3 linked regions of the Methyloferula stellata AR4 genome follow. The protein of the gene in region 3 interacts with the protein of the main gene of each other region in a pairwise test. Links are inferred from orthologs where the notes say so. Each region holds a gene or a part of one and is shown on either strand. Other genes may lie near its edges.

Region 1 (2,987 bases), 600 kb from region 3 along the record:
AATCTGGAGGCCAGTTCGCCAAACCGCCTCGAAACGCCTGTCCGGCACCATTTGGGAAGCAGGTCCCCACCTGTCCAGCGAAATCGCGAAGAGCACGCGGCGGCTTACGAAGAGTTCATAGAGATGCAGATCACGCACGGCCCGGTCGAACTTCCAAAACGCCTTCTGCTCGGGTTTGCACTCTGGTTTGCGGCCGAGCTTTGCGCTTTTGCGCTGGTTGTCGCCTATATCGGCCTGGCGGGCGCGCTTTTGCTCGGCCTCCTGACAAGCCTGATGGGATTTTCGCTGTTGCGGCGGCTCGGCCAGGACGCCGCTTCGAGCCTGAGACAGGTGTTGGGTACCCAAGGCGTTGTTCTCAAACCGGAATCTATGGTCGATGGCACGATTTCGGCCATCGCCGGCGTATTACTGATCCTGCCGGGTTTTCTGTCCGATCTGGTCGGGCTTGCGCTTTCGGCACCGATGATCCGGCTCTGGCTCGCCAATCGGATGCATTGGCAAGGCGCGTCTTTCACGGCGCAATCGCAGCCAAGACGCCGCGATGAGGTGATTGATCTCACCGATGGCGAGTGGCGGCGTCTCGACGATAGCGCGCCCAATCCGCGCGGCCAGAGCTAAAGCCGCGGCCGGGGCGTTTCAGCTTCACCTTGTTCCGCTCTTCTATCCATGCTACCGGCAGCCGCATTCCGTCCGGCACAGTCAAGCGGACTTCGAGGGAGATTTTTGAAAATGGCCGAAGCGAACGGCAATGACGCACAGCCGAACAATGGTGTGCCCGCCCTCAACGCGATGGTTCAATATATCAAGGACTTTTCCTTCGAGAACCCGAATGCGCCCCGGTCTTTAGGGCCGCAAAGTAAGGCTCCGAACATCTCCATCCAGGTCAATGTGAACGCCAAGCAGGTCGCCGAAGCCGATTTCGAGGTCGAAATCCTGCTCGAGGGCTCCGCCGGCGAGGGTGCCGACCTTCTGTTCAAATTCGAGCTCGATTATGCCGGCATCTTCCGGCTGCAGAATATCGCGGCCTCCGATCAGCATCCGGTCATCATGATCGAATGCCCGCGCCTGCTGTTTCCCTTCGCCCGGCAGATCGTCGCCGATGCGGTGCGCAACGGTGGTTTTCCGCCGCTTTATATCGATCCGATCGATTTCGCCTCGCTTTACCGGCAGAAAATGGCCGAAGTCGCGGCGACCGGCGCTCCGGCCACGGCGCCGAACTGAGCTTTGCTGCGCAACATAGGCCGCAGCAAATCAAGGATCGGATGGCGGCTCGGGCAGTTTGAACTGATGCCAGATCGCCTTGTCGCCCAAGGTTTTGATGAAGGCCCAATGGCGCAAGGTCGCCATCGCCTCAATGGCAAACGGCAGCGGCTCCGGCCGCGCCTTCATCAGGCCCTCGGCTGATCGATCAAAGCCCCGGTTGGGGCCGCCGAGCAGCAGATTGGCCTGCCGGCCACCGGTCAGTTCCGCATAGACTTCCGCCAAGATCTCGGCATCGAGCAGCGCGCCGTGTTTTGTGCGGCGGGAATTATCGATTCCATAGCGCTGGCAGAGTGCGTCGAGGTTGTTCGGCGAACCAGGGTGGCGCCGGCGCGCCATCGTCAAAGTATCGATGACACGGTCGGAACCGATCGGCGGAAGGCCGAGGAGCGCGAGTTCGGCATTGATGAAACGCATGTCAAATTCGGCATTATGGGCGACGAGCTGCCCATCTCCGACGAATTTCAAGAAATCCTCGGCAATCTGCGCGAAGACCTGCTTTCCCTTGAGAAATTCCGCCGAAATGCCGTGAACGCGAAAAGCCTCCTCGGGCATGTCGCGTTCGGGATCGATATAGACGTGGAAATGCTGGCCGGTCGGGATGGCGTTCAGGATCTCGATACAGCCGATCTCGACGACCCTATGGCCATTGGCGGGGTCGAGACCGGTCGTTTCCGTATCGAAGACGATCTCACGCATCAGCGCATAATCCCGAAAAGTTGCAGACTTTTCGGATCAGATTATGCGCCAGATAAAAATCCGTCATTTGAATTTGATCCAAGCTCATTTTGGTCCCGGAATCAGCTTTCGCAAGATGTCTCGCACATCCGCCTCCGCCGAGGCCAGGCCGAGGCTCGTATCGATGATGTAATTCGCCTTTTTGCGCTTGTCGGCATCGGGCATTTGACGCGCCAATATGGCTTCCAATCGCGCCTCTGTCATGCCGGGACGTTGGGCTAATCTTTCCTTTTGCACTGCTTCCGGCGCCGTCACCAGAAGTACGGCATCGACTGGCGTATCGGCGGCATTCTCAAGCAGAAGCGGAATGTCGAGCACCACCAGCGGTAGGCCGCGCTCTTTTGCACTGCACAAAAATTCTTCGCGGGCTTCGCGCACGAGCGGATGCACGATCGCCTCAAGTTGTTGCAGCGCAGCAGGATCGCCGAGAACCCGGGCGCCGAGGCGCAGCCGGTCGACGACGCCGGCCTCCGTCGTTCCGGGAAAAACTGCTTCAATCAAAGGCGTAGCTTTGCCTCGATAGAGCCCGTGGACGACCGCATCCGCGTCGAAAACCTCGATCCCTTCGGCCCGGAACAGATTCGCCGTGGTCGATTTGCCCATGCCGATCGAGCCGGTGAGGCCGAGGACGATCATTTTGGCGTGCTCGTCACATCGGCTTCAATCAAGGCGAGCAATTCCGGCGTGACCTCGGGTCTTTGCCCGAACCAATGTTCGAATCCGGGCACCGCCTGATGGAGCAGCATGGAAAGGCCACCGACCGTGCGCAGGCCGCGACGGTGCGCCTGCGCCAGCAGCGGCGTTTCGAGCGGCACATAGACAATGTCGTCTACCACCGCATAGCTGGGCAGAGCGGAGAGATCGATATCGAGGGGCGGCTGACCGGCCATGCCGAGCGATGTGGTATTCACGAGAAGATCGACGCCCGCGAGGCTTTCGCCTAGCTGCTGCCAGGGCCGCGCCGTCACACCGGACCCAAACAGACGGGC
Region 2 (4,137 bases), 1.4 Mb from region 3 along the record:
CGCGCTCGACGACTGCCGTCTTCAACCCCAACTGGGCCGCGCGCAGAGCCGCGACATAGCCGCCAGGGCCGCCACCGATCACGATAATATCGTAGGATTTATCCGCCATCCCGTTTCTCGATCCGTCAAATGTCAGAGTGACGATTTGAGATCAAACCGCGCGGCGGATTTTTCAAGTCTTTCTTTCGGCGCATGATTTGTCTGCTGGCTTTATCTAGCCGATCGGCGGATCGGAGTCATGCATGGCGCAACACCGGCGAAATCACATCATGTTTAGACGTGTTCCACGGCGACAATCCCCGGAATGGCCTTCAAGGCGCCGGCCATATCGGTCGAAACCTGATATTTGCCCGGCAATTTGACCTCGATTTCGTCGTCGCCGCGCATGAGGATGAGCGAGACTTCCCCGTCGCCCTGCCTTGTGAGACGCTGGGCGATCGAGGCCAGAGGCGCTTCGTCGCGCAGGAAGACCCGCAATCCCTTTTGAATGCGCCCCGCGGCTATGTCCAAAGGCTCGGCCGAAATGATGCGGGCGCGCACATCCTCGCCTTCGACATTGGCCTGCAAGCCAAGCAGCAAAGCCGCGCCCTTCACAAGCAGATCGCGATAGAGATTGAGGCCCTCCTGAAACAGGATCGCTTCATATTGGCCGGATTGATCCGACAATTGGACGATGCCCATTTTCGTGCCGGATTTCGTGCGCCTTTCCTGCTTGTCGAGCACGATCGCGGCGAGCCGCCCGGCCGAGGCGCCTTGTTTCACGCTGCGAGCGAAATCGGTCCAGCGCGTCACATTCAAGCGGTTGAGGATCCTCGCATAGGCATCGAGCGGATGACCCGACAAAAAGAAACCGACGGCATCGAACTCGCGGCGCAGGCGCTCGGCGAGCGTCCAGCCGGTCGACTTCGGCAAGGCCAGTTCATCGACGGTCTCGATGGCAAAGAGCGCATTTTGCCCGGCGCGGCGCTCTTCGTCGCGGCGCGACGCGCAGGCCATGAGGGTCTCGATCCCGGCAAAGACCCGCGCGCGGTCTTGCTCGAGCGCGTCGAAAGCGCCGGCCGAAGTCAGACATTCGAGCATCCGCTTATTGACGTCATGCGGGTTGATCCTGGCGGCGAAATCGGCGAGATCGCGAAAGCCTTGCGCGCCGCGCGCGGCGACCAGCGCCTGCGCCTGCCCTGCCCCGACGCCCTTGATCGCCGACAAGGCATAATGAATGGAAAGCTCGCCCGAGCGGTCCTCGACCTCGAAATCGACGCCAGAACGCGTCAGCGACGGCACTTCGACCTTGATGCCGAGGCGGCGCGCCTCGTTGCAGAATTCGGCGAGCTTATCGGTGTTCGACTTATCGAGCGTCATCGACGCGGCCAAGAACTCGACCGGATGATTGGCCTTGAACCAGGCCGTCTGATAGGCGATCAGCGCATAGGCCGCCGCATGGCTCTTGTTGAAGCCGTAATCGGCGAATTTGGCGAGAAGATCGAAAATCTCGTCGGCCTGCTTCTTGACGAGGCCGCGCTCCACCGCGCCGGAGACGAAGCGGTCGCGCTGCGCGTCCATCTCGGACTTGATCTTCTTGCCCATGGCGCGGCGCAATAGATCGGCTTCGCCAAGCGAATAGCCGGACAGAACCTGCGCGATCTGCATCACCTGTTCCTGATAGATGATGACACCGCAGGTCTCTTTCAGGATGGATTCGATTTTGGGATGAATGTAATCGGCGTCTTCCTCGCCGCGCTTCACCGCGCAATAGGTCGGAATATTGGCCATCGGGCCCGGCCGGTAGAGGGCAACAAGCGCGATAATATCTTCGAATCTATCGGCATGCATTTCGACAAGCGCCTTGCGCATGCCGGCACTTTCCAATTGGAACACGCCGACCGTCTCGCCGCGCCCGAGCATTTCGAAGGTCCTGCGATCGTCGAGCGGAATTTTGGCGAGATCGATCTCGATCCCGCGTTTTGCCAAAAGCTTGACGCAGGTCGCAAGCGTGGTGAGCGTCTTCAGCCCAAGAAAATCGAACTTGACGAGGCCCGCGGGCTCGACCCATTTCATGTTGAACTGCGTTGCCGGCATATCGGATTTCGGATCGCGATAGAGCGGCACGAGTTCTTCGAGCGGCCGGTCGCCGATGACGATGCCCGCCGCGTGGGTCGAGGCATTGGAATAAAGCCCTTCGAGCGTTTCGGCGATCTTCAGCATTTGCGCGACGCGCGGTTCCGCCTCGGCCGCCTCGCGCAGGCGCGGCTCGCTTTCGATGGCCTGTTTCAGATGCACCGGCGCCGCCGGGTTCTGCGGTACGAGCTTCGCCAGCTTATCGACCTGGCCGAGCGGCATTTCGAGCACGCGCCCGACATTGCGCATCACGCCGCGCGCCAGAAACGAACCGAAGGTGATGATCTGCGCGACCTTATCGGCACCGTAGCGATCGCGCACATAGCGGATCACTTCGTCGCGCCGGTCCTGGCAGAAGTCGATGTCGAAATCCGGCATGGATACGCGTTCAGGATTAAGGAAGCGCTCGAACAAGAGCCCGAAGCGGATCGGATCGAGATCGGTGATCGTCAGGGCATAGGCGACGAGCGAGCCCGCGCCCGAGCCGCGCCCCGGCCCGACCGGAATGCCCTGCTGCTTCGCATATTGGATGAAGTCCGCGACGATCAGAAAATAGCCCGGGAATTTCATCTTCACGATGACGTCGAGCTCGAAATTCAAGCGCGCCCAATAATCCTCTTCGGAAATCCCCGGCGCGCGGCCGAGCCTCGAAAGACGCAGCCGCAGGCCTTCTTCGGCCTGCCGGCGCAGCAGACCCGCCTCTTCTTCTTCCTGGGCGGCGGGATTTTCCATCGACGTGCCGAAGCGCGGCAGGATCGGTTTGCGCGTCAAAGGCCGGTAGGCACAGCGCAGCGCGATCTCGACCGAGTGGCGCGTCGCCTCCGGCAGATCGGCGAAAAGCTTGCCCATTTCGGCGCGTGTCTTGAACCTATGCTCGGGCGAAAGCTGCCGGCGCGTCGTATCGGCGAGCACGGTGCCTTCGGCGATGCACATCAAGGCGTCATGGGCTTCATAATCGGAGGTTGCGGCAAAGAATGGCTCGTTGGTGGCGACGAGCGGCAGGCCATGGCTATAGGCCAGATCGAGGAGCTGGGGCTCGATCTCGCGCTCGCTCATCAAGCCATGACGCTGCAGCTCGATATAGAGCCGCGACGGGAAGGCCCGTTCGAGCCAGGCAAGGCGCTGGCCCGCGATCTCCGGCCGCCCGGAAGCCAATGCCCGGTCGAGCGCACCGCCCGGGCCGGCCGAAAGCGCGATCAGCCCACGGGTTCGTCCTTCAAGGCGTGCGCAAGAGACATGCGGCGTGTCGCCCGGCGCCGGATCGAGCCAGGCGCAGGAGGCCAAATGCATGAGATTTAAATAGCCGGCCTCGTCCTGCGCCAGAAGCACGAGCGCGGCGCGCCCGGCGCCCGTCTCTTCGCCGCGCGGCGCGAGCTGCGCGCCGTCGCCAAAATCGACGGCGAGCTGTAGCCCGATGATCGGCTGCACGCCCTCCTTGGCGAGCTTTTCGGAAAACTCCAAAGCGCCGAAGAGATTATTCGTGTCGCTGATCGCCAGCGCGGGCATGGCATCCGCCACCGCGAGCTTCGCCAATTTGGCGATCGAGAGCGCGCCCTCGCGCAGCGAGAAGGACGAATGGACATGCAGATGCACGAAGCCGACGGCATCGAGCAAAGCCGGCTCTACGATCTGCCGCGCATCCGGCTGCGGCACGGCTTCCGCGGGATCAGGAAGAACAAGGGTCACGAGGCCACTCCACCGAAGCGCCGGACAGTAGCTTCAGGCCGCGCCCCAAAGAAGCACCGGCCCAAAGTTCTCAACAAGATGCGGCCTCTCAGGCGACGGCCGCGATCAGCGCCAGAAGCGCCGCGAGAGACATGAGCTCGGCGAAATCCTCAAACATACGCAACATAGGAACACTCCCTGACCGATGTTGCGTTTATGTTCTATTTTTGTTCTTTTGTCAACACTACCAGGCGCTGGGTAGTGCATCAGTTTGAAATCTGTCCCTTTAATCGCCCGCTCGCCTATTCCTCCGCTATGCTTACGGGAAAGCATGGAGGTGCGACCATGGACCTAGAT
Region 3 (2,972 bases):
AAGCATCAAACCCTGGCTCATCGCCGATCTTCTGATCCGCCGGATGGAGATGCCGCGCTCGCTGATCGCCTGCTACGACAATATCGCGCGCTTTCTCGACGAGATCGGTAAAGGCGAAACGGAGCCAGGCCGGGCCCAGCAATTCGCGCATCAGATCATGGCGCGGCTCGAGCAGGCGACGATCAAGGATATTTTCAAGATAGGCCTGCACGAGTTCATCACGGGTTTTGTCGAAGACAATAGTCTTTTGGGCCAGACCATCAGCGAGCAATATCTGCTCGTCTGACCGATATCGGCCGGTCCGACTTTTTCCCGGTAGCGTCGGTGGACTTGATCCGAGCAGCCATGCCGCCCGCATGGCCGGTATTATACAACCTCCTTGTCAAGCATAGCCCCAGAGGCGCGAAACACCCTCGTCTGATCGCCGAGCTTTGAGGCGTGGCCGCCGAATACATGGCCACGCCCACGTTTTGCTTGGTGCCTTTTTCGTTACCAAGTGTAACTCAGCACGTATACATAATTATAAAGTGTAATTAATTTGACATATGTTCGAATATATGTCGTATAGTTATAGACTATTTAAGTCTAGGCGAAACGTCGCAGACAAGAAATAGCCTCGCTTTTTCCACATCAAACCTCCAGAACCGCCACGCTCGGCCAAAACCGGGCGCGGTATAACAGTATGGAGTTGATGTATTGAAAAAAGTAATGCTAGGAGCGCTTGCTCTACTATCCATGTCGGCTGCGGCGGAAGCCCAGAGCTGGACCGGGCAGGCCTCCTACTATCGGGCGCCTCACGAAATGACCTGCGCGCACCGCTCGCTGCCCTTCGGGACGCGTCTGCGTGTGACGAACCTCAGGAACAACCGCACGGCGATCTTGACCGTCGCGGATCGTGGGCCGTTCATCCGGGGCCGGATTGTCGATGTATCCGTCGGCGCCGCCAATGTGCTGGGCTTCCGCTCCGCTGGCGTGGTGCCGGTCAAGATCGAGACGGTCTTGAACTGAAAGACCATTGGGACCGGTCCGGCGCGCCTGCCCTCGCTGTTGCGAGCTGCGCGCGGGATCGGTCCCTTCATTGCCTGGATGATTACACCCGCATCGGCATCAGCACGTAAAGCGCCGCCGCGCCGTCGCGATCGAGCACCAGCGTCGGCGAACCCGCATCGGCCAGTTTGAACAGAGCCGTATCGCTGTCGAGCTGTGCCGTGATGTCCAAAAGATAGCGGGCATTGAAGCCTATATCGATCGGCGCGGAATCATAATCGACCTCGAGTTCCTCGACCGCCGATCCCTGATCCGGATTGGTCACCGACAAAGTGAGCTTGCCATCGGCCAGCGCGAGTTTGACGGCGCGGCCGCGCTCCGAGGAAATCGTCGAGACGCGATCGACCGCGTCGGCAAAGGGCTTACGGTCGACGACGAGCCTTTTGTCGTTGCCGCTCGGAATAACCCGCATGTAGTCCGGGAAGGTCCCGTCGATGAGCTTCGAGGTCAGCACGACCTCACCGAATTTGAAGCGCGCCTTGGTCGCCGAAATCTCGATCGCGACATCCTGACTCGCATCCTCGATGAGCTTCAAGATTTCGGTCACGGCCTTGCGCGGCACGATGACCCCCGGCATGCCGACTGAGCCTTGCGGCGCCGGCATTTCGACGCGCGCGAGCCTGTGCCCGTCGGTTGCGACGGCCCGCAGCATGGCCGTGCCGTCGGCATCGACCGTGTGCATGAAAATACCGTTGAGGTAATAGCGCGTCTCTTCGTTCGAGATCGCGAATTGCGTCTTCTCGATGAGCTTTTTCAATTCCCCCGCGGGAAGGCTGAAGGCGTGGCTGAATTCGCCAGCCGCGAGATCGGGGAAGTCGCTTTCGGGCAGCGATTGCAGGCTGAAGCGCGAACGGCCCGAGCGCAGGGTCAATTGGCCCAATTCGCCGGTCGCCTCCAAGGTCACCTGGGCGCCATCGGGGAGCTTGCGGACGATGTCATAAAGAATATGGGCCGGCAGCGTGGTCGCGCCCTTCTGGCCGACGTCGGCAGCCAATTGCTCGGTCACTTCGAGATCGAGATCGGTTGCCTTGAGGCCGAGCGACTGGCCGTCGGCGCGCAACAGGACATTGGAAAGGATCGGAATCGTCGTCCGGCGCTCGACGACGCGATGCACATGGCCGAGCGATTTAAGCAACGCCGCTCGTTCGAGAGTGACTTTCATAAGGCGGGACCCGTCAGATCGAATAGAGCCAGATGCGCGATCCCGCTCCAAAACGCTTCCGGCCTCGAAGGCGACCGGGCCGGGACTCTGACGCGGCGCGAAAGGAATCGCAAGCTTGCCCCGCAAAAGACAGAGGTTTTCCGCAAGTTTGCGGAAATCTCCGTCCATGACGCCGCACAGCGCCCCTTTACCGGCCCTTAATCCGGCGGATTTAGGCTTCCAAAAGCCGGGCGCGACACCCGGGGAGGCCCTATGACCAGGCGGCGGCGTTAAAGCCATGAAAAAAGGCTCAGAAAACGCCCGTCGCGAACCGACTTTCGCGCCATCCGTGCGAATACCCCCCGTGCGGCCCGATTTCGAGGCCGAGGACGAGGGCCCCCCAGGCAAAACGCCAAGTCGGGCATCAAGCAAGGCGCAAAGCAAGGCCACAAGCCGCAAAAGCGCCGCCAAGCGCCGCGCCCGCAAGCCGGGGCGCTCGCTTTTCGGCCGGCTTTTCTATTGGTGCTTCACGCTCGGCATCTGGGCCCTGATCGGCGGCGGCGCCCTTGTCGCCTATTATGCCACGCAATTGCCGCCGATCGATCAGCTCGCGATCCCGAAACGGCCGCCGAATATCGCGATTCTCGGCGAGGACGGGTCGCCTCTTGCCAATAGAGGCGATACCGGCGGCGCGGCGATCCACCTCGCCGATCTGCCGCCCTATCTGCCGAAAGCTTTCGTCGCGATCGAGGACCGCCGCTTCTATTCGCATTATGGCGTCGAC

The links.
Region 1: the proteins of dnaN (region 3) and dnaQ interact in binary tests that used the Escherichia coli proteins (3 or more experiments, as listed by UniProt). The link is inferred for Methyloferula stellata AR4 from one-to-one orthologs.
Region 2: the proteins of dnaN (region 3) and dnaE interact in binary tests that used the Escherichia coli proteins (3 or more experiments, as listed by UniProt). The link is inferred for Methyloferula stellata AR4 from one-to-one orthologs.

Annotation. Positions count from the first base shown.
Region 1 is NZ_ARWA01000001.1:698,467-701,453, forward strand. Bases 106-2,942 are described here. They hold dnaQ (DNA polymerase III subunit epsilon), read right to left. Parts: upstream 1,960-2,942; coding sequence 1,252-1,959; downstream 106-1,251. Other genes in these bases: A3OQ_RS21240 (FxsA family protein), read left to right, coding at 124-618; secB (protein-export chaperone SecB), read left to right, coding at 730-1,221; coaE (dephospho-CoA kinase), read right to left, coding at 2,044-2,634; A3OQ_RS0103505 (shikimate dehydrogenase), read right to left, coding at 2,631-2,942. In the rest of the region: more of A3OQ_RS0103505, read right to left, coding at 2,943-2,987. UniProt on the Escherichia coli protein: DNA polymerase III is a complex, multichain enzyme responsible for most of the replicative synthesis in bacteria. The epsilon subunit contain the editing function and is a proofreading 3'-5' exonuclease.
Region 2 is NZ_ARWA01000001.1:2,662,882-2,667,018, reverse strand. The notes cover bases 74-4,060. They hold dnaE (DNA polymerase III subunit alpha), read right to left. Parts: upstream 3,730-4,060; coding sequence 274-3,729; downstream 74-273. Other genes in these bases: lpdA (dihydrolipoyl dehydrogenase), read right to left, coding at 74-109. Outside these bases: more of lpdA, read right to left, coding at 1-73; A3OQ_RS0113120 (hypothetical protein), read left to right, coding at 4,126-4,137. UniProt on the Escherichia coli protein: DNA polymerase III is a complex, multichain enzyme responsible for most of the replicative synthesis in bacteria. This DNA polymerase also exhibits 3' to 5' exonuclease activity. The alpha chain is the DNA polymerase catalytic subunit.
Region 3 is NZ_ARWA01000001.1:1,293,631-1,296,602, reverse strand. The notes cover bases 151-2,972. They hold dnaN (DNA polymerase III subunit beta), read right to left. Parts: upstream 2,210-2,972; coding sequence 1,091-2,209; downstream 151-1,090. Other genes in these bases: A3OQ_RS0106380 (transglycosylase domain-containing protein), read left to right, coding at 2,487-2,972; A3OQ_RS0106390 (septal ring lytic transglycosylase RlpA family protein), read left to right, coding at 709-1,008; A3OQ_RS0106395 (alpha-E domain-containing protein), read left to right, coding at 151-286. Also shown: more of A3OQ_RS0106395, read left to right, coding at 1-150. UniProt on the Escherichia coli protein: Confers DNA tethering and processivity to DNA polymerases and other proteins. Acts as a clamp, forming a ring around DNA (a reaction catalyzed by the clamp-loading complex) which diffuses in an ATP-independent manner freely and bidirectionally along dsDNA.